One region of the Pseudomonas sp. CAU 1711 genome, then DNA from elsewhere that is predicted to be linked to it. Evidence: predicted binding sites of a transcription regulator. Region 1 holds the regulator's gene; each other region holds the start of a gene.
The links. The regulator FliA, encoded in region 1, starts transcription of late flagellar genes. The targets are predictions, from matches to a motif close to CTAAAGTTTNNNNNNNNNNNGCCGNTAA.

Region 1 (4,664 bases):
TCGGTGATCTCGTCGCCACCGCCCGCCGCAGCGGCGGGTGCGGCCGCAGGCTTGGCCGCCGGCGCCGGCTCCTCGGCCGGGCCGCTGAACTTGCCCTTGCCGTGCAGCTGATCCAGCAGCGCCTCGAACTCGTCGTCGGTGATATCGTCGCCGCCACCCGCGGGGGCTGGCGCCTCGGCCGCGGGCTGCTCGCCTATGGCATTCAGCAACTGCTCGAACTCGCTGTCGGTGATATCGCCGGAGGCCGGGTCTTCGGGTTCCGGCTCAGGCTCGGGCTCTGGCTCGGCCGCGACAACGGCAGCCGCTTCATCGGCACTCTCCGGCTCGGCCAGACGCGACAGCGCGGCCAGCAGCGCGGGCGAGGCCGGCGTCGGCTCGGTACGCTCGCGCACCTGGCCGAACATCTCGTTGACCGCGTCCAGGGCCTGCAACACCACGTCCATCAGCTCGGGAGTGACGTGCCGCTCGCCCTTGCGCAGGATGTCGAAGACGTTTTCCGCGATATGGCAGCACTCCACCAGCTCGTTGAGCTGGAGGAAACCCGCGCCGCCCTTGACGGTATGGAAGCCGCGGAAGATGGCGTTGAGCAGGTCCATGTCTTCCGGCCGGCTTTCCAGCTCGACCAGTTGCTCGGACAGCTGTTCGAGAATTTCGCCGGCCTCTACCAGGAAGTCCTGGAGGATTTCTTCATCGGCGTCGAAGCTCATCGGTGCGCTCCAGAGGCTCTGTTAGAGCCCTAAAATCCAAGGCTGGACAGCAGATCGTCGACATCGTCCTGACTGGCAGCGACGTCTTCACGCTTATCGGCATGTATCTGCGGACCTTCACCTTTGGAAGGCTCTTTTTGTTGTAGCTGCTCGGCGCGAAGCGCCTCCATGTCGTGCTCGATACCGGCGAAGCGGTCGACATGACTGGCCATCAGCATCAGCTTGAGCAGATCGCGCTCGACCTCGGTGACCAACTGGGTCACGCGCTTGATCACCTGTCCGGTCAGATCCTGGAAGTCCTGCGCCAGCAGGATGTCGTTCAAGTGGCCGGAGAGCTTCTGACTGTCGCGCTCGCTGCGGGCGAGGAACAGTTCGATGCGCTTGGCCAGATCGCGAAAGGCGTCGGCGTCCATCTCGCGACGCATGAACCTGCCCCAATCGCTGGCCAGGCTCTTGGCCTCGTCGCCCAGGTCGTTGACCAGCGGCGCGCTCTGCTCGACCAGGTCCATAGTGCGATTGGCCGCCTTCTCGGTCATCTGCACCACGTAGGACAGCCGCTCGGTGGCGTCGGTGATCTGCGAGATCTCCTGCGCATGCGGATTGCGCGGGTCGATCTGGAAATTGACTATCGCGTTGTGCAGCTCGCGGGTGAGCTTGCCGATCTCCTGATACAAACCATTATCACGAGCCTTGTTCAGCTCATGTATCAGGCCCACGGCTTCGCCGAAACGCCCCTTCTCCAGACTCTCGACCAACTGGGTGGCGTGCTGTTTCAGGGTCGACTCGAGTTCGCCCAGGTGTGAATCGTCGTGTGCCATAGCGCCCTCGCGGCGTACATCAGCCGTTAACCCGTTCGAAGATCTTCTCGATCTTCTCCTTCAGCACCTGGGCCGTGAACGGCTTGACCACATAGCCGTTCACCCCGGCCTGGGCCGCTTCGATGATCTGCTCGCGCTTGGCCTCGGCGGTGACCATCAGCACCGGCAGAGTCTTCAGGCGCTCGTCCGCGCGTACCGCGCGCAGCAGATCGATGCCGGTCATGCCGGGCATGTTCCAGTCGGTCACCAGAAAGTCGAAGCTGCCGCTCTGCAACATGGGCAGCGCGGTGTTGCCGTCGTCGGCCTCTGCGGTGTTGGTGAACCCCAGATCGCGCAGGAGGTTCTTGATGATCCGTCGCATCGTCGAGAAATCGTCAACGATGAGGATTTTCATGTTCTTGTCCAAGTCGACCTCCGTACAGTCCTAAACGCCGCCGGTGGCCCGGCGGCGCCGCAAATCATGAAACCGGCTCCGCGTCAGCTGGCCCGCCACTCGCTCAACCGTGCCCGCAAACGTGCGGCGCACTGACTGTGCAACTGGCTGACCCGGGACTCGCTGACCCCCAGAACCTCGCCGATTTCCTTCAGATTCAGTTCTTCATCGTAGTAAAGCGACAGCACCAGCCGTTCACGCTCCGGCAGATTGGCGATGGCCTCGGCCAGCGCCGACTGGAAGCGTTCGTCCACCAGCCCGTGCAGAGGGCCGGAATGGCTGCTGCTGTCCTCCTGCAGACCGCCATGCTCGCCGTCCTGCATCAGGTCGTCGAAGCTGAACAGGCGGCTGCCCAAAGTGTCGCCAAGAATGCCGTAGTAATCCTCGAGACTCAATTGGAGTTCGGCCGCAACCTCTTGATCTTTAGCATCTCTTCCGGTGCGCGCCTCGATAACGCGGATGGCGTCGCTGACCATCCGGGTGTTGCGATGCACCGAACGCGGCGCCCAATCGCCCTTGCGCACTTCGTCGAGCATGGCGCCACGGATGCGGATACCGGCATAGGTCTCGAAACTGGCGCCCTTGCTGCCATCGTATTTCTTGGCCGCCTCCAGCAGGCCGATCATGCCGGCCTGCATCAGATCGTCGACTTGCACGCTGGCGGGCAGACGGGCCAGCAGGTGATAGGCGATGCGCTTGACCAGCGGCGCATAACGCTCGATCAGCTGATGCTGGGAATCCTGCGCCTGCGCCTTGTTGTACATGCGAAGTCCACTGGCTGCTGTCATACGGCCGACCCCGCGACCGGCTGCTGCACCAGGCGCTCGACGAAGAACTCCAGATGGCCGCGCGGGTTGGCCGGAAGCGGCCAGCTGTCGACTTTCTGGGCGATCGCCTTGAACGCCAGTGCGCATTTCGAGCGCGGGAAGGCTTCGTACACCGCGCGTTGTTTCTGCACGGCCTTGCGGACGGACTCGTCGTAGGGAACTGCGCCTACATACTGCAAAGCCACATCGAGGAAACGGTCGGTTACTTTGGTCAGTTTAGCAAAGAGGTTGCGCCCTTCCTGCGGGCTGTGGGCCATGTTGGCCAGCACGCGGAAGCGGCTCAGGCCGAAGTCGCGGTTGAGCAGTTTGATCAGCGCGTAGGCGTCGGTGATCGAGGTCGGCTCGTCGCAGACCACCACCAGCACCTCCTGGGCGGCGCGCACGAAGCTGACCACGCCGTCGCCGATGCCGGCGGCGGTGTCGATCACCAGCACGTCGAGGTTGTCGCTGATGTCGCTGAAGGCCTGGATCAGGCCGGCATGTTGCACCGGCGACAACTGCACCATGCTCTGGGTGCCGGATGCAGCAGGCACGATGCGGATGCCGCCGGGCCCCTGGATCAGCACATCCTTGAGGTCGCACTCGCCGTTGATCACGTCGGCCAGGGTGCGTTTGGGGCTGAGGCCGAGCAGCACGTCGACGTTGGCCAGACCCAGGTCGGCGTCCATCAGCATGACCCGCCGACCGAGGTCGGCCAGGGCCAGCGACAGATTCACCGACACGTTGGTCTTGCCGACGCCGCCCTTGCCGCCAGTCACCGCGATCACCTGTACGGGATGCATACTACCCATGTTCTTCTCTTACCTTGTCTTGCCTGGTCTGGGCTGGTCGGGCAACTACACCGACCCTTTCCTACACACTAGAACGCCTTGTCCGCCGGCGCCTGCCCTAGCCCGCGCGACGCGGGTGATAGAGATCGGCAAAGAGGTCGGCCATGGCCTCCTCGCAGGGGTCCTCGGCGACCTGCAGACTCACCGCGCGGCTCACCAGCTGATGGCTGCGCGGCACCTGCAGATCGTCCGGAATCTTCGGCCCATCCGCCAGATAGGCTACCGGGAGATGCTGGCTGATAGCCAGCCCCAGCACCTCGCCCAGATTGGCCGCCTCGTCCACCTTGCTCAGGATGCACCCGGCCAGGCCGCAGCGCTTGTAACTGTGATAGGCGGCCTTGAGTACCTGGGCCTGGCTGGTGGCGGCCAGCACCAGATAGCTCTTGGCCTTGATGCCGCGGGCGGCCAGGCTGTCCAGCTGCAGGCGCAGGGCCGGGTCGTTGCCCGGCAGGCCGGCGGTGTCGACCAGCACCACGCGCTTGCGCGCCAGCGGTGCCAGGGCCTGGGCCAGCGACTGGCCCGGCTCGACCTGGGTCACCGGCACGTTGAGGATGCGGCCGAGAGTCTTGATCTGCTCCTGGGCGCCGATGCGGAAGCTGTCCATGCTGACCAGGGCGATGCTCTGCGCGCCGTACTTCAGCACATAGCGCGCGGCCAGCTTGGCCAGGGTGGTGGTCTTGCCCATGCCGGCCGGGCCGACCAGGGCGATCACCCCGCCCTCCTCCAGCGGCTCGACGGCCGGGGTCTTGATCGCATGTGCCAGGTGCGCCAGCAGCAGGCGCCAGGCCTGCTTGGCATCGGCGACCTTGGCTACCCGCTCCAACAGCGCCTTGGACAGTTCGGCGGGCAGGCCCATGCGCTGCAGGCGGCGCCACAGGCTGGCCTGCTGCGGCTTGCGATTCTGCAGCTGGCCCCAGGCGATCGAGCCCAGCTGCACTTCGATCAACTCGCGCAGGCCGTGCAGTTCGAAACGCATGGCGTCCAGGGCACGCTGGTCCACCGCCGCGGCGGCCGGCTTGGCCTGCGGCTGCGGGGCAGCGACCGGACGC
Region 2 (4,664 bases), on a different contig from region 1:
TGGAGAGGAGTCGCACGGGGCTGGCGGTGGAGTTCCGCCGTGGGGCCGTGCGTCTGCTGGACGACGCCCTGCTGTTCGACCGCGCGCTGGAGTCGGTGATTGGCAATCTGCGCAAGCTCAAGGGCGCCTGAGTCGGCGCCGTAGCTGTTGTTCTCCCTCTCCCTCTGGGAGAGGGCCGGGGTGAGGGCCAGGCAACGAGTAGGCGATAGTCCCTCACCCCCAGCCCCTCTCCCGGCGGGAGAGGGGAGCGCTCTCAAGACACCTTCTTGCCGGGCGTTTTCCTTGGCGTGCTGACCATGCGCTTGCGCCGCAGCGGCCACAGACCCTAGAGTGACGGGCAGTCCACAAGGAGTCTGCAATGCGGCTGGATCCTGCCAGCGGCTGGTGTGACGGAGCGCGTCACTGCCCCTCGCCGAATTTCAACGAGCGGCCCCAGGGCGAGGTGTCCCTGCTGGTGCTCCACAACATCAGCCTGCCGCCCGGGCAGTTCGGCACCGGCAAGGTGCAGCAGTTCTTCCAGAACCGCCTGCCGGTCGACGAGCACCCCTATTTCGCCGATATCGCCCAGCTCAGGGTGTCGGCGCATTTCCTCATCGAGCGCGACGGTGCCGTCACCCAGTTCGTCTCCTGCAATGCGCGGGCCTGGCATGCCGGGGTCTCGTCGTTCGAGGGGCGCGAGAACTGCAACGACTTCTCGCTCGGCATCGAGCTGGAGGGCACCGACGATCTGCCCTTCAGCGATGCGCAGTACCGTGCCCTGGCCGAGCTGAGCGAAGAGCTGCTGCGGGCCTATCCTCAGATGAGTGCGGCGCGCATCTGCGGCCATAGCGACATCGCCCCCGGGCGCAAGACCGACCCGGGCCCCTGTTTCGACTGGGCGCGCCTGCGCGCGGCCCTGCAAGGAGAGCGGTAGATGAGTTTTCTCGTGCTTCTACTGGTGCTCTGGGTGGAGAAGTTTTCCGCTGGGCGCCGGCGCATCCAACGGGATGGCCCCTGGCTCGGCTGGCTGGCCAGGGTCGAGGGCGGCTCGCCCTGGCTGGCGCTGGGGCTGGCCGTGCTGCTGCCGACGCTGCTGCTCGGTCTGCTCCTGCTGGCGCTGGAGCCGCTGGCCTATGGCTGGCTGGCGTTGCCCGTGCATCTGCTGGTGCTGGTCTACAGCCTGGGGCGTGGCGATGTGCTGGTCGCCCTGGGGCCGTTCCGCGATGCCTGGCGGCGCGGTGACGAGCAGGCCGCGCTGCACGTGGCCGAGCGTGACCTGGGCCTGGCCGCCGACGGCGAGGCCGAGCTGCTGGAGCGGGTCCAGGACTACGAGCTGTGGCAGGCCTACCAGGGCTTCTTCGCGGTGATCTTCTGGTACGCCCTGCTCGGGCCCTTGCCGGCGCTGGCCTATCGTCTGCTGGCGCTGAGCGCCGAGCAGGCGAGCCAGGCGGGCGTGCGCGAGCGCGCGGCACAGCTGCGGCATGCCCTGGACTGGCTGCCGGTGCGGGTGCTGGCGGCCAGCTTCGCCCTGGTCGGTAACTTCGCCGCGGTCAGCCGCGCCGTGCTGCACGACCTGCTAGCCTGGGATATCGCCGCCGCGCGCCTGGTGGCCAGTGCCGGGCGCGCCGCCGGCGAGTTACCCGAGCCGCAGCCGGGCGAGGCCGGGGTCGGCAGCCTGGACGAGCTGTGGCAGCTGCTGATCCGTGCCGCGGTGCTCTGGTATGCGGCCTTCGCCTTATGGATTCTGTTGCTGTAGCGCTTCGCGAGCAGAGCTCGCTCCGCTAGGGCCACAGCCAGGCGGCGCCGCGCACACCGCTGGAGTCGCCATGCCTGGCCTGCACCAGGCGGGTATTCACTTGGTCCGAGAATACGTGGCGTGGCAACAGCGGCGGTACCTGCTCATAGAGCGCCGGGATATTCGACAGCCCACCGCCCAGCACCACCACTTCCGGGTCCAGCAGGTTGATCACCGAGGCCAGGGCGCGCGCCAGCTGTTCGCAATAACGCTGCACGGCCCGGGCGGCGCCCGGCTCGGCGCGCCGGGCGGCCTCGGCCAGTTGCGCGGCGTTCAACCCCAGGTCGGCGCGGGCGGCCCAGCCGGGGCCGCTGAGGAAGGTCTCGATGCAGTCGTCCAGGCCGCAGTAGCAGCGCCGCCTCGGGCCATCGGCCGGGCTGCGCCAGGGCAGGGCGTTATGGCCCCATTCGCCGGCGATGGCATTGGGACCGGCCAGCAGGCGGCCGTGGATCACGATGCCGCCGCCCACGCCGGTGCCGAGTATCACCCCGAACACGCTGGCGGCGCCGGCGCCGGCGCCGTCCGTGGCCTCGGACAGGGCGAAGCAGTCGGCATCGTTGGCCAGGCGCACCGGGCGCTGCAGCAGGGCCTCCAGGTCGCCCTGCAGGTCCTGGCCGATCAGGCAGGTGGAGTTGGCGTTCTTGATGCGCCCGTGGTCTGGCGAGCGGGTCCCGGGGATACCGATGCCGAGGCTGCCGCGGGCGCCCAGGCTGGCCTCGGCCTCATGCACCAGGCGGGCGATGGTGCGCAGGGTGGCGGCGTAATCGCCCTGTGGCGTGGGCAGGCGTCGGCGCAAGCGCTCGTCGGCGCCGTCCAGGGCTATGATTTCAGTCTTGCTGCCGCCCAGGTCGATGCCCAGACGAAGGGGTGTGCGCATTCTTAACCTTAAGTTACAGAGGCTGGCGCCGATATCCGGTATATAGGCTCATGGGGGACCTGAGTCTGGCCACTGGCCATCCCCGCTAGAATTGGAATTACCACTGCCTTGCCGTTCAATAGACCAGCCCGCTTTCGGCTGGCATACAAGAATAATGGCAACAGGAGACGTCTAGTGAATAGCGTGTTGTACCCTGCCATCGCCCTGATGAACCGCTTGAGCTTCGGCATGAAGTTCAGCCTGATCAGTGTGCTGTTCTTCCTGCCCATGCTGGTGACCAACTATTTCCTGGTGCGCGAGTCCTACGACGCCTTCGTCGACACCCGTACCGAGTTGCAGAGCCTCGCGCAGCTCAAGCAGGGCATGCAGATGCGCCAGGAGCTGGAGCGCCTCACCGACCTCTACGAGATCTACGCCGTGCTGGGGCAGTCCGGTCAGTCCGAGCAACTGGTCGGCCTGATCGACCCGCTGGTGAAGGGCGTGAAGGCGACCCTCGACGGGCTCGAGTCGAGCAGCGGCGATGCCCAGGCCGTCGAGGAGTTCAACGCGCAGCGCGATGCCATCAGGAAGGCGCTGGATGCGGTCGAGGCCGAGTCCGCCCTGCGCAGCAAGGCCGGCCTGGTGACCCAGGCACTGGACAATTCCGAGCTGTTCATCAAGTTCGTCGCCAGCCAGTCCGGCCTCAGCCAGGACAGCGAGCTGAGCGTGCGGCAGATGAGCGAGCTGCTGACCAGCGTCACCCTGCCGGTGACCCGCACCATCGCCAAGGGCCGTGCCCTGGGCTCCTACTCCCTGGGTCAGGGCATCCTCGGTTCTTCCGACAGCAGCAAGCTGGACGAACTGCTGCTGCAGCTGGAGAAGTTGCACACCGAGTACGGCTTCAAGCTGCACAGCGCGCTGGAGAGCAATGCCCAGGCCAAGCGCAGCTTGGGCGATCTGGCCGAGGCCAGCCGCAGCACCCTGACCGAGAACGCCGCGGTGCTGGAAGAGCAACTGCTCATGGCCGATACCCTGGATGCGCCCTGGAAGGGCTTCTACGACCAGACCAGCGCCGCCATCGACAAGACCTACGCGCTGAACGAGGCCGTGCTCGACTTCCTCGAGCGCGACCTGGGCCAGCGCCTGGAGCAGAAACGCACGCAGATGGTGCTGCTGGTGGCGGCCCTGGTGCTGCTGTTCCTCGCCATCGGCTACCTCTACGGCGGCTTCTACGTGTCCACCCGCGCCACCCTCAAGGGCTTCGGCAAGACCCTGGGCCAGGTGGCCGCTGGCGACATGACGGTGAGTGTCAACGTGCGCAGCCGCGACGAATTGGGCGAGCTGGGTCAGGTGTTCAACGGTACGGTGGCGAAGATCCGCGACCTGATCGAGCTGGTCGGCCAGACGGTGATCGAGGTCGAGCGCCAGGCCGATCGCGTCGAACTGGTGTCCGGCGAGAGCAGCCAGGCGGTGAGCGCCCAGCGCGGGCAGATCGAGCAGGTCGCCACGGCGATGAACCAGATGTCCGCCACCGCCCAGGAGGTGGCGCGCAGCGCCGCCGCCGCGGTGGGCAGCGCGCAGAGCGTCAACGACGAGACCGTCAGCGGCCGCGCCCTGGTCGAGTCGCAGGTCGGCAGCATCCAGCGCCTGGCCAACGAGATCGACCAGTCGGTGGCGGTGATCAACCAGCTGGCCGCCGACAGCGCCTCGATCAGCCAGGTGCTGGACGTGATCAAGGGCATCGCCGGGCAGACCAACCTGCTGGCGCTCAACGCCGCCATCGAGGCGGCGCGCGCCGGCGAGCAGGGCCGTGGCTTCGCCGTGGTGGCCGACGAGGTACGCAACCTGGCCAAGCGCACCCACCAGTCCACCGAGGAGATCGAGCAGATGATCGGTCGCCTGCAGAGCGGCGTGGGCGCCACGGTGACCGCCATGAACGGCAGCCACCAGATGGTCGAGAGCACCGTCGGCCAGTCGGCCCAGGTGCAGCAGGCGCTGGAGAACATCCTCGGCGCGGTCGGCATGATCGTCGAC
Region 3 (4,664 bases), on a different contig from region 1:
GGCGCCGTCCACCTTGCCGCTCTTGCGGTCCACCAGGTGCAGCTTGCTGGCGAAATCCTGTTCGGGATCGAGCGGCACGCTGAAGCTGACCGCCAGGGTACTGGCGCCGTCCAACTGGATCTCCGAGGCATCCGCCACCCTCAGCTCGCGGCCGGCGTAGCGCGCGGCCAGTGCGGCGCGGTCCGTGGCCGGCCTGGCGGCGACCTCCGCATCCACCTTTCCGGCCGGCGGGGGCGTGGAGGAATCGCAGGCGCCCAGCAGGCTGAGCGCGAGAGCCAACAACAGTCCTTTGTAATGCATGGCGGGCCTCGCAGGGGAATCTGAGGCCCTGCACTATAGACGAGGCCCGCCCCGCTTACAGTCGGAAACGTCCCATTTGCGAGCCGAGCGCCTCGGCCAGGCCCTTGAGGCTCTGGCAATGCTCGCGGCACACCGTCACCTCGCTGGCGGTCGAATGCGCCAGGTCGGCGATACCCTGCACGTTGCGGTTGATCTCCTCGGTCACCGAGCTCTGCTCCTCGGTGGCGGTGGCGACCTGATGGTTCATGTCACTGAGGCGCTCGACCTGATCGGCGATAGACTCCAGGGCGCGCCCGGTGCCCTCGCTGGCCTCGACGCCGACCCCGGTGGCACTCTGCCCCGCCTGCATGGAGCTGACCGCCGCCTCGGCGCCCTGCTTGAGGCGCAGGATCATCTGCTGAATCTCGTCGGTGGAGTTCTGCGTGCGGCTGGCCAGGGTGCGCACCTCGTCGGCCACCACGGCGAAGCCGCGGCCCTGCTCGCCGGCACGGGCCGCCTCGATGGCGGCGTTGAGCGCCAGCAGATTGGTCTGCTCGGCGATGCCGCGAATCACCGCCAGCACCTGGTCGATGGACGCCACCTGGGCGGCCAGTTCGCTGACCGCCTCAGCCGCCGTGCCGATCTCGCCGGACATGCGCTGGATATGGGCGATCGAGCCGTTGACCTGGGTGCGCGCGCTGGCCGCCTCGTCGCGCGCGCTCTGCGACACCTCGGCGGCCGAGCCGGCGTTGCGCGCGATCTCCTGCACGGTCAGGCCCATCTCGTGCACCGCGGTGGCGACCAGGTCGGTCATCTCCTGCTGCTGGCCGGAACGCGTCGCGGTGTTCTCCACCACCTGGCTGACCTGCTGCACCGAATCGCGCAGGCGTTCGCTGGTGGCCAGCACCTCGCCGATCAGCTGGCGCTGGCCCTCGAGGAAGCGGTTGAAGCCGCGTGCCAGGTCGCCCAGCTCGTCGGCCCGCGAGTCGTCCAGGCGGCGGGTCAGATCGCCGCCACCACCACCGATCTCCACCAGCGCGGCGGTGACCCGCTGGATCGGCCGCACCAGGCCGCGCGCCAGCAGCACCACCAGGCCCAGGCAGGCCAGCAGCACGGCGCCGCCGATCAGTGCGCTGGTCAGCAGGGCCTGGCGTGCCTCACCGTAGACCTGCGCCTCGGGAATCTCGGCGACCAGTTGCCAGTCGATCGACTTCAGCGGCAGGGCCATGGCCAAAAAGCCCTCGCCATCGCGCTCGAAGCTCAGGCTCTTGCCGTCGCCGGCCATCAGCTGGCGCGCCTGCGCGTCGCCGACCAGCTGGCTCAGGCTGGCCTGGTCGCTGAGCTTGGCGTCCGGGTGGACCTTGACCTTGCCACCGGCGTCGACCAGGTAGACCCGCCCGGCCTCGCCCAGGCGGAAGCCACTGACCAGATCGCTCATGGCGCTCAGGCCCAGGCCCAGGCCACCGACGCCGAGAGTCTTGCCGCCGGCCTCGATGCGCTGGTTGATGAACAGCGTGGGGACCTTGGTCGAGTCGTCGATATCGATGTCCAGCGAACGCTGCTTGCCGCTGTCGACGAAGCCGTAGAACCAGGCCGAATCCGGGCCCCGCGTCAGGGTCCGTTCGAGGCCCTCGCCGGTCATGTAGTGGCCGGACTCCAGCGCCACGATGAAGGTGGCGAGGGTGCCGCCGGCGACCTTTTCCTTCTGCAGGTAGCGCTGCATCTCAGGCAGGCGCGCGGGGTCCTCGCCGTTGGCCAGCCAGTCGGCCACCAGGCTGTTGCCGGCGATGGCGCGCGCCTGCTCCAGCGGCGTGGCCAGCACCCGTTCGAGATCGTTGCGCACCGCCTCGACCCGGGCCGGCAGCTCGCCGTTGACCAGGTACTTCTCCACCTGGCGGTTGGCCACTCCGGAATAGATGAAGATGACGATCAGGACGCTGACCAGCAAGGCCGCCCCCATGCTGAGAATCAACTGCCAGCGGATACTACGTTGCCAAAACTGCATGCCCATACCCTCGCCCCGTTGGTTTTCGAGCGCACGCTCCTGCCCCGGCTATCGGCCGATGGCCGGGATATCTTGAATCGCGCAGAACGCCCTTCACGGCGCCACCGCCGCACAGGCGAGTGGCGCAGGGCGAATCCTGACTCAAAAGTCACATTCCTGTCATCAAGCACACAACTCGCACAGCTGGGCATTGGGCGCCAGACGGAAGAAATCCTCGATCGGCAGGCGCACCAGGCTCTCGTGATCGCCGGCTTCAAGATAGATGTCGCTCTGCCGGGTCAGCGCCGGATCGATCAACATCCCCATGCCGTAGGCCTCGCCGATGGCCGGGATGGCGCCACGCTCGCAGTCCTTGAACAGCCCGCCGAGGTTCTGCTCGCGGGTCAGCTGCCAGCGCCAGGGCCCCTTGCGCACCTTGCTCAGGTCGAGCAGGCGGTTGGCCGGCAATACGGCCATCAGGTAATGGCCGCGACGGTCGTCGAGCACCACCGATTTGGCCATGCGTTCGGCCGGGATGCGCGCCTTGCGCGCCGACTCCAGGCTGGTGGCGGAATGGTCGTGCTCGACCAGGTCGTAGTGACAGTCGGCCCGCTTCAGGCTGCGGGCCAGGGTTTCTGCCATGCGCATGCTGCACCTCCTCGGCCGCGACCGCTGCGGCCATCGCCTGCCTTCCAGTCTAGCGCGTCCCGCCTACCCCGGCCGCGCAGTTGCTGCTATGCCTGGCACACGTTAGATGGCTTTGCGCTATGCCGGCCCGCCATAATCGGCTTTTTGCCGGGATCAACCATGTCCGCACTGCTCGCCGCCTGGCGCCATGCACCGACCCATCGCCAGGTCTGGGCGCTGGCCGCACCTATGATCCTGTCCAACCTCTCGGTGCCGCTGGTGGCCCTGGTGGACAGCACGGTGATCGGCCACCTGGCGCACGCCCACCAGCTCGGCGCGGTGGTGGTGGGCAGCAGCCTGTACGCCATGCTGGTGGGGGTGTTCGGCATCCTGCGCATGAGCGCCACCGGCTTCGCCGCCCAGGCGGTCGGACGCGGCGACGGCGATACGCTGCGCCTGGTGCTGCTGCAGAGCCTGGCCCTGGCCGGGCTGATCGCCCTGCTGGTCGGCCTGCTGGCGCTGCCGCTGAGCGGCCTGGCCCTGCGCCTGATGCAGCCTTCGGCCGAGCTGGAAGCGCTGACCCGGGCCTTTTTCCACGAGCGCCTGTTCGGCCTGCCGGCGACCCTGGCGGTGGCCGCGCTGATCGGCTGGCTGCTCGGCACCCAGAACGCGCGCGCCGCCCTGACGGTGATGCTCACCACCAACGCGCTGAACATCGTGCTCAACCTGTGGTTCGTCCTCGGCCTGGAGTGGGGCGTGCTCGGCTCGGCGCGCGCCTCGGTGGTGGCCGAATGGTGCGGCGCCCTGCTCGGCCTGGCCCTGGCCTGGCGCACCCTGGGCCGCCATCCCGGCCAGCTGGCCTTGGCCCGGCTGCGCCGCTGGCAGGGCTGGCAGGCGCTGCTGGCGGTGAATCGCGACATCCTGCTGCGCACCCTGGCGCTGCAGCTGGTGTTCTTCCTGGTCACGCTGCAGGGCACCCGCCTGGGCGACGCGACCGTGGCGGGCAACGCCCTGCTGCTCAACGGCCTGCTGCTCGCCGCCTTCGCCCTGGACGGCCTGGCCCATGCGGTGGAGGCCCTGTGCGGTCACGCCATAGGCGCGGGCGACCGCCTGGCACTGCGCCGCGCCCTGGTGGTGGCGGGCGGCTGGTCGCTGCTCGGCAGCCTGCTGTTCGCCCTGTTGTTCCTGCTCGCCGGCCGCCTGTTCATCGAGCTGCAGAGCGACATCGCCACGGTGCGCGCGGCGGCCTATCCCTACCTGCCCTACCTGGCCCTGCTGCCTCTGGTCGCGGTATGGAGCTACCTGCTCGACGGCCTGTTCATCGGCGCCACCCGGGCGCGGGAGATGCGCGACGCCATGCTGTTCAGTACGGCCCTGGGCCTGCTCCTCGGCTGGCTGCTGCAGGGCCTGGGCAACCACGGTCTGTGGCTGGCCCTTCTATGCTTTATGCTGATGCGCGGGCTCAGCCTGGCCTATCTCGGCTGGCGCCTGCAGCGCCGAGATGCCTGGCTCGCCGCCAGTCCGTGAGTGGAGACCTATATGCAGTCAGCCCCCATCCCCGCCGACGAGAAGCTGCGCCAGCGTGCGCTGGACGATCTGGAGCTGCTCGACACGCCGGCCGAGCTCTACCTGGACACCCTGGTACGCCTGACCCGTGAGCTGTACCGGGTGGAGACCGTGCTGGTCAGCCTGGTCGACCGCGACCGCCAATGGTTCAAGGCGCGCATCGGCCTGGAAGCGAGCGAGACGCCACGCGACATCTCCTTCTGCGGCC
Region 4 (4,664 bases), on a different contig from region 1:
GGCGTCGTTCAGGCGGCGCTGGCCGAACTCGGAGCTCAGGCCCGACAGCCTCTCGGTGTCGCCGCGGTCCTCGATCCAGGCGCTGCGCACGTCGGCCAGGCCCTTGCGCACGTCGATCTGTACGTTCGGATCGGTGTAGGGGCCGGAGGTGTCGTAGACGGTGACCGGCGCGTTGATCTCGCCGCCGAAGGCGGTGGGCGTCACGTCCAGGCTGATCTCGCGCATCGGCACGCGGATGTCCGGGCGCGAGCCCTGCACATAGACTTTCTGCGAACGGGGAAAGGGCTGGATCGACTGCTGGTCGACCTGGGCGCTCTCGCTGAGGTTTTTCTGTTGTTGTTTGACGCTCATCGGCTCGGCTCCTGGTGGGATGTCGGAGCGAACCTGGGGGCGCAAGGCGCACCGGGGGCGGTGCGAGAGGGATCGCCGGTCTGGCGAGCACATCTTGTTCCCTACGCAGGCCTTAACCTGATCAGGTTCAACGGGATCCGGAACTGTCCGATCTCAGCCCACGAATCTGGGCACCCCGACAAGAACGGATGGCAGTCTAATGCAAAGCGGGCGAGGAACACCAATACGCCGGTCGGAAAGCTCGGATTGTTGCAATGCGGCAACAAAGCTTGTCGCAAACTGCCTGTCGTATCTGCCTGCGGCGCCTTGACCGCTGTCGGCCACCCCCTTAGCCTTGCCCGATTCCACCCCGAATCTAGGACTGATCATGCTACGCAGACTCTCTCTGGCGCTCGCGGTAGCTGCTGCCACCACCGGAATGGCTTGGGCCGAAGACGCCCCGCTGGCAAGCAAGACCGATCTGGTCACCGTTTATAACGAGGCGGTGAAGAATAATGCCGACCTGGCCGCCGCCCGCGCCGGTTACGAGGCCGCCCGCGAAGTGGTGCCGCAGGCCCGCGCCGGCCTGCTGCCGAATATCTCCGCCGGGGCCGACAGCCAGAACACCGACACCAATGTCGATCGCCGCAGCGTCGGCGATCTGGACGCCTCGCGCAGTGGCCTGTCCTATCGCGCCAGCCTGAGCCAGCCGCTGTTCCGTGCCGACCGCTGGTACCAGTACCGCGCCGCCAAGGCCGTCGACCAGCAGGCCGCCCTGCAGCTGTCGGCCACCGAGCAGAACCTGATCCTGCAGAGCGCCGAGACCTACTTCGCCGTGCTGCGCGCCCAGGACACCCTGGCCTCGACCAAGGCCGAGGAGGCGGCGTTCAAGCGCCAGCTGGACCAGGCCAACGAGCGCTTCGACGTGGGCCTGTCGGACAAGACCGACGTGCTCGAGGCCCAGGCCGGTTACGACACCGCGCGGGCCAACCGCATCCTCGCCCAGCGCGCCGTGGAAGACGCCTTCCAGGCCCTGGTGACCCTGACCAATCGCGAGTACGGCGCCATCGAGGGCATCCAGCACACCCTGCCGGTGCTGGCGCCGGTGCCGAACGATGCCAAGGCCTGGGTCGACACCGCCGCCCAGCAGAACCTCAATCTGCAGGCCGCCGCCTATGCCGTCGACGCCGCCGAGGAGACCCTGCGCCAGCGCAAGGCCGGCCATGCGCCGACCCTGGATGCCGTGGCCCAGTACCAGAAGGGCGACAACGACTCGCTGGGCTTCACCAACAGCGACCTGGGCTCGCCCTACGATGGCGATGCCGAGCAGACCACCATCGGCCTGCAGCTGAACATTCCGATCTACAGCGGCGGCCTGACCAGTTCGCAGGTGCGCGAGGCCTACCAGCAGCTGAACCAGACCGAGCAGCAGCGTGAGAGCCTGCGCCGCAAGGTGGTGGAGAGCACCCGCAACCTGCACCGCGCGGTGAACACCGACGTGGAGACCGTGCAGGCGCGCAAGCAGTCGATCATCTCCAACCAGAGCGCCCTGGAGGCCACCGAGATCGGCTACCAGGTCGGTACCCGCAACATCGTCGACGTGCTCGATGCCCAGCGTCAGCTGTACGGCTCGGTGCGCAACTACAACGATGCACGTTACGACTACATCCTCAACAACCTGCGCCTGAAGCAGGCCGCCGGCACCCTGGCGCCGTCGGACCTGGAGGCGCTGACCGCCTTCCTCAAGCCGGACTACGATCCGGACAAGGACTTCCTGCCGCCGGATCTGGCCAAGGCCGCGGAAGCCCAGCTCCAGGGCAACCCGGCCTACTGAGCCAGGCAGTCGACCAGCCCCGCCCCGTGCGGGGCTTTGTTTTTGGCCTATACCTTGCTCTTATCTACAGCTTTTCTGAATGCGGCCGATGCACAGGCATCGAGGTCGCCCGGTCGGAAGGAGTATCGCTGTGTCCGTTCTGTTCTCGCTGTTGCGCAGCCGCCTGTTGCGCCCCGTGTTCATCGCGCTCGGCCTGGCCATGCTGGCCCAGGTCGGCATCGCGGTCTGGCTCACGCGCGCCACGGTCGATGGCCTGGTCAGCGACCTGACGCGACGACTGGGTAGCGAGAGTCAGCGTCTGGCCGATGAGCTCGACAGCGCGGAGAAGGAGATGAGCGCCGGTCTGGTCGCGTTGTCCAGCAACACTCGCGAACGCCTTTCCAGCGGCCTTTCGACCCAGCTCAAGGGCGAGCAGGCGCAGTTGCGCAAGGTGCTGGAGGAGAACCTCAAGCAGTCCGGCAGCTCCATCGCGCAGATGCTCGCCGGCGTGGCGCCCAAGGCCATCTGGGACAGCGACGTGCCGGCGCTGACCGCCCTGACGCGCATCGTCCAGCGCGACCCGGCGGTGCTCTTCGCCGTGTTCTACGACGCCCAGGGCCAGCGCCTGACCCGCAACTTCAACCGCAGCAGCCCGAAGGTGCGCGAGCTGGTGGCGGCCGGGCAGGGCGACACCGCGCTGGCCAAGCTGGTCGATGCCGCCTCGCGTGACCCGCAGGTGCATATGGTCGAGGTGGAGATCAATCCGATGGGCGCCTCCATCGGCAAGGTCCAGCTGGGCATGTCGCTGGATGGCGTGGAGCAGGAGCTGAGCGCCCTGGACGCGCGCTTCGCCACCCTGGTCGGCAGCGCCGGCGAGCTGGTCGACAAGAGCCTGTCGGGCGCCGCGCAGGACAGCACCCGGGCCCTGCAGCAGCGCCTGCAGGCGGCCGAGCAGGCGACTGCGGAGATGGCGCGCAACGGCAGCGAGACCGTGCAGCAGGCCGCCGAAGGTCTGCGCTGGCGCATCGCCACGGGGTTGCTGGTGGTCGGCCTGCTGACCCTGGCGGTGGTAGCCCTGGTGCTCGGCTGGCGGGTGCTCAGCCGCCTGCAGCTGCTGATCGCCGCGCTCAAGGACCTGGCCGCCGGCGAGGGCGACCTGACCCGTCGGGTGCAGCTCGACAGCCAGGATGAGGTCGGCGAGATGGCCGCCGCGGTCAACCAGTTCATCGCCAAGCTGCAGCCCATAGTGCGCGAGGCCGGCGAGGTGGCGCGGCGCACCGGCGAGGAGATTCGCAGCCTGGCCCAGCGCAGCGCGGCGGCCGAGGCGGCGGCCAGTCGCCAGCGCGACGAGGTGGCCGGCAGCCTGCAGGCCCTGGAGGACATGGCCGCCGCTGCCCAGGCCGAGAGCCAGGCCATGCGCGAGGCCCAGCAGCGGGTCGCGGCCATTCGCCAGGCGGCCCACGAGAACGCGGCCATCGCCGCCAAGGTCGGCGGCCTGATCGAGGCGCTGGTGGCGAGGGTCGACAGCGGTTCGGCGGTGATCGAGAAGCTGGCCCAGCAGAGCCAGCAGATCGAGGTGGTGCTGACGGTGATCCAGTCCATCGCCGAGCAGACCAACCTGCTCGCCCTGAACGCCGCCATCGAGGCGGCGCGGGCCGGCGAGAGCGGGCGCGGTTTCGCCGTGGTGGCCGACGAGGTGCGCGCCCTGGCCAGCAAGACCCAGCAGTCCACCGGCGATATCCAGGCGCATATCACCGCGCTGCAGCAGGGTGCGCGCGAGGCGGTCGAGGTCATCGGTCAGGCCGGCGGCCAGGCCGCAGAAGGGCTGCAGGCCCTGCGCGACAGCGCGCGTCTGCAGCAGTCGGTGCAGGCCTCGGTGGACGAAGTGCACGGCGCCATCGACAGCGCCACCCGTTCCGCCGCCCACCAGGCCGAGGGTGCCTCGGCGGTGCGTGGGCGGGTCGAGGTAATCCACAGCGAGGCCCAGCGTGCGGCGCAGGCGGTCAGCGAAACGGCGGCCAGCGGCCGGGTGGTGGATGGGCTGGTGGCCCAGCTGCGCGCCAGCTTCGCCCAGTTCAAGGTGTGAGGCGGGTAGGGTGGGTTAGCCGCTTTGCGGCGTAACCCACCTGGCGAGGCCGGTCATGATTAATGCGGGCCAGAAACGAAAAAACCGAGCCTGAGCTCGGTTTTTTCTTGAAGAGTGGTGCCCAGGAGAAGACTCGAACTTCCACGGTGTTGCCACCGCTAGGACCTGAACCTAGTGCGTCTACCAATTCCGCCACCTGGGCACATTGCGACGATCGCTCGCCGGCTTTTTGCAGCATTCACCGCTTGCGGCGGTACGGAAGCTGCTCCGTTAAAGTCGAAACCGAGCCTTCGGCTCGGTTTCTGAAGAGTGGTGCCCAGGAGAAGACTCGAACTTCCACGGTGTTGCCACCGCTAGGACCTGAACCTAGTGCGTCTACCAATTCCGCCACCTGGGCACTGAAAGCTATGATTGCTCAATCGCTTCCGTGTTACA

Region 2: AAFN46_RS19385 (methyl-accepting chemotaxis protein) is a predicted target of FliA. The motif match lies at 2,659-2,686, and genes of this name have one in related genera.
Region 3: AAFN46_RS11735 (methyl-accepting chemotaxis protein) is a predicted target of FliA. The motif match lies at 2,333-2,360, and genes of this name have one in related genera.
Region 4: AAFN46_RS00610 (methyl-accepting chemotaxis protein) is a predicted target of FliA. The motif match lies at 2,229-2,256, and genes of this name have one in related genera.

Annotation. Positions count from the first base shown of each region.
Region 1 covers NZ_JBDQQT010000012.1:130,032-134,695, reverse strand. The annotation lists gene AAFN46_RS15005 (chemotaxis protein CheA) at 1-707, opposite strand, end outside; gene AAFN46_RS15000 (protein phosphatase CheZ) at 737-1,525, opposite strand; gene AAFN46_RS14995 (chemotaxis response regulator CheY) at 1,545-1,919, opposite strand; gene fliA (RNA polymerase sigma factor FliA) at 2,003-2,746, opposite strand; gene fleN (flagellar synthesis regulator FleN) at 2,743-3,576, opposite strand; gene flhF (flagellar biosynthesis protein FlhF) at 3,674-4,664, opposite strand, start outside.
Region 2 covers NZ_JBDQQT010000020.1:61,771-66,434, reverse strand. The annotation lists gene AAFN46_RS19405 (DUF1631 domain-containing protein) at 1-131, shown strand, start outside; gene ampD (1,6-anhydro-N-acetylmuramyl-L-alanine amidase AmpD) at 359-913, shown strand; gene ampE (regulatory signaling modulator protein AmpE) at 914-1,735, shown strand; gene AAFN46_RS19390 (ROK family protein) at 1,761-2,651, opposite strand; gene AAFN46_RS19385 (methyl-accepting chemotaxis protein) at 2,826-4,664, shown strand, end outside.
Region 3 covers NZ_JBDQQT010000009.1:50,150-54,813, forward strand. The annotation lists gene AAFN46_RS11730 (alpha-2-macroglobulin) at 1-300, opposite strand, end outside; gene AAFN46_RS11735 (methyl-accepting chemotaxis protein) at 356-2,284, opposite strand; gene AAFN46_RS11740 (YbaK/EbsC family protein) at 2,447-2,911, opposite strand; gene AAFN46_RS11745 (MATE family efflux transporter) at 3,071-4,417, shown strand; gene AAFN46_RS11750 (sensor domain-containing diguanylate cyclase) at 4,430-4,664, shown strand, end outside.
Region 4 covers NZ_JBDQQT010000001.1:136,211-140,874, forward strand. The annotation lists gene thiC (phosphomethylpyrimidine synthase ThiC) at 1-351, opposite strand, end outside; TPP riboswitch at 433-539, opposite strand; gene AAFN46_RS00605 (TolC family outer membrane protein) at 719-2,164, shown strand; gene AAFN46_RS00610 (methyl-accepting chemotaxis protein) at 2,295-4,229, shown strand; tRNA gene AAFN46_RS00615 (tRNA-Leu) at 4,345-4,431, opposite strand; tRNA gene AAFN46_RS00620 (tRNA-Leu) at 4,540-4,626, opposite strand.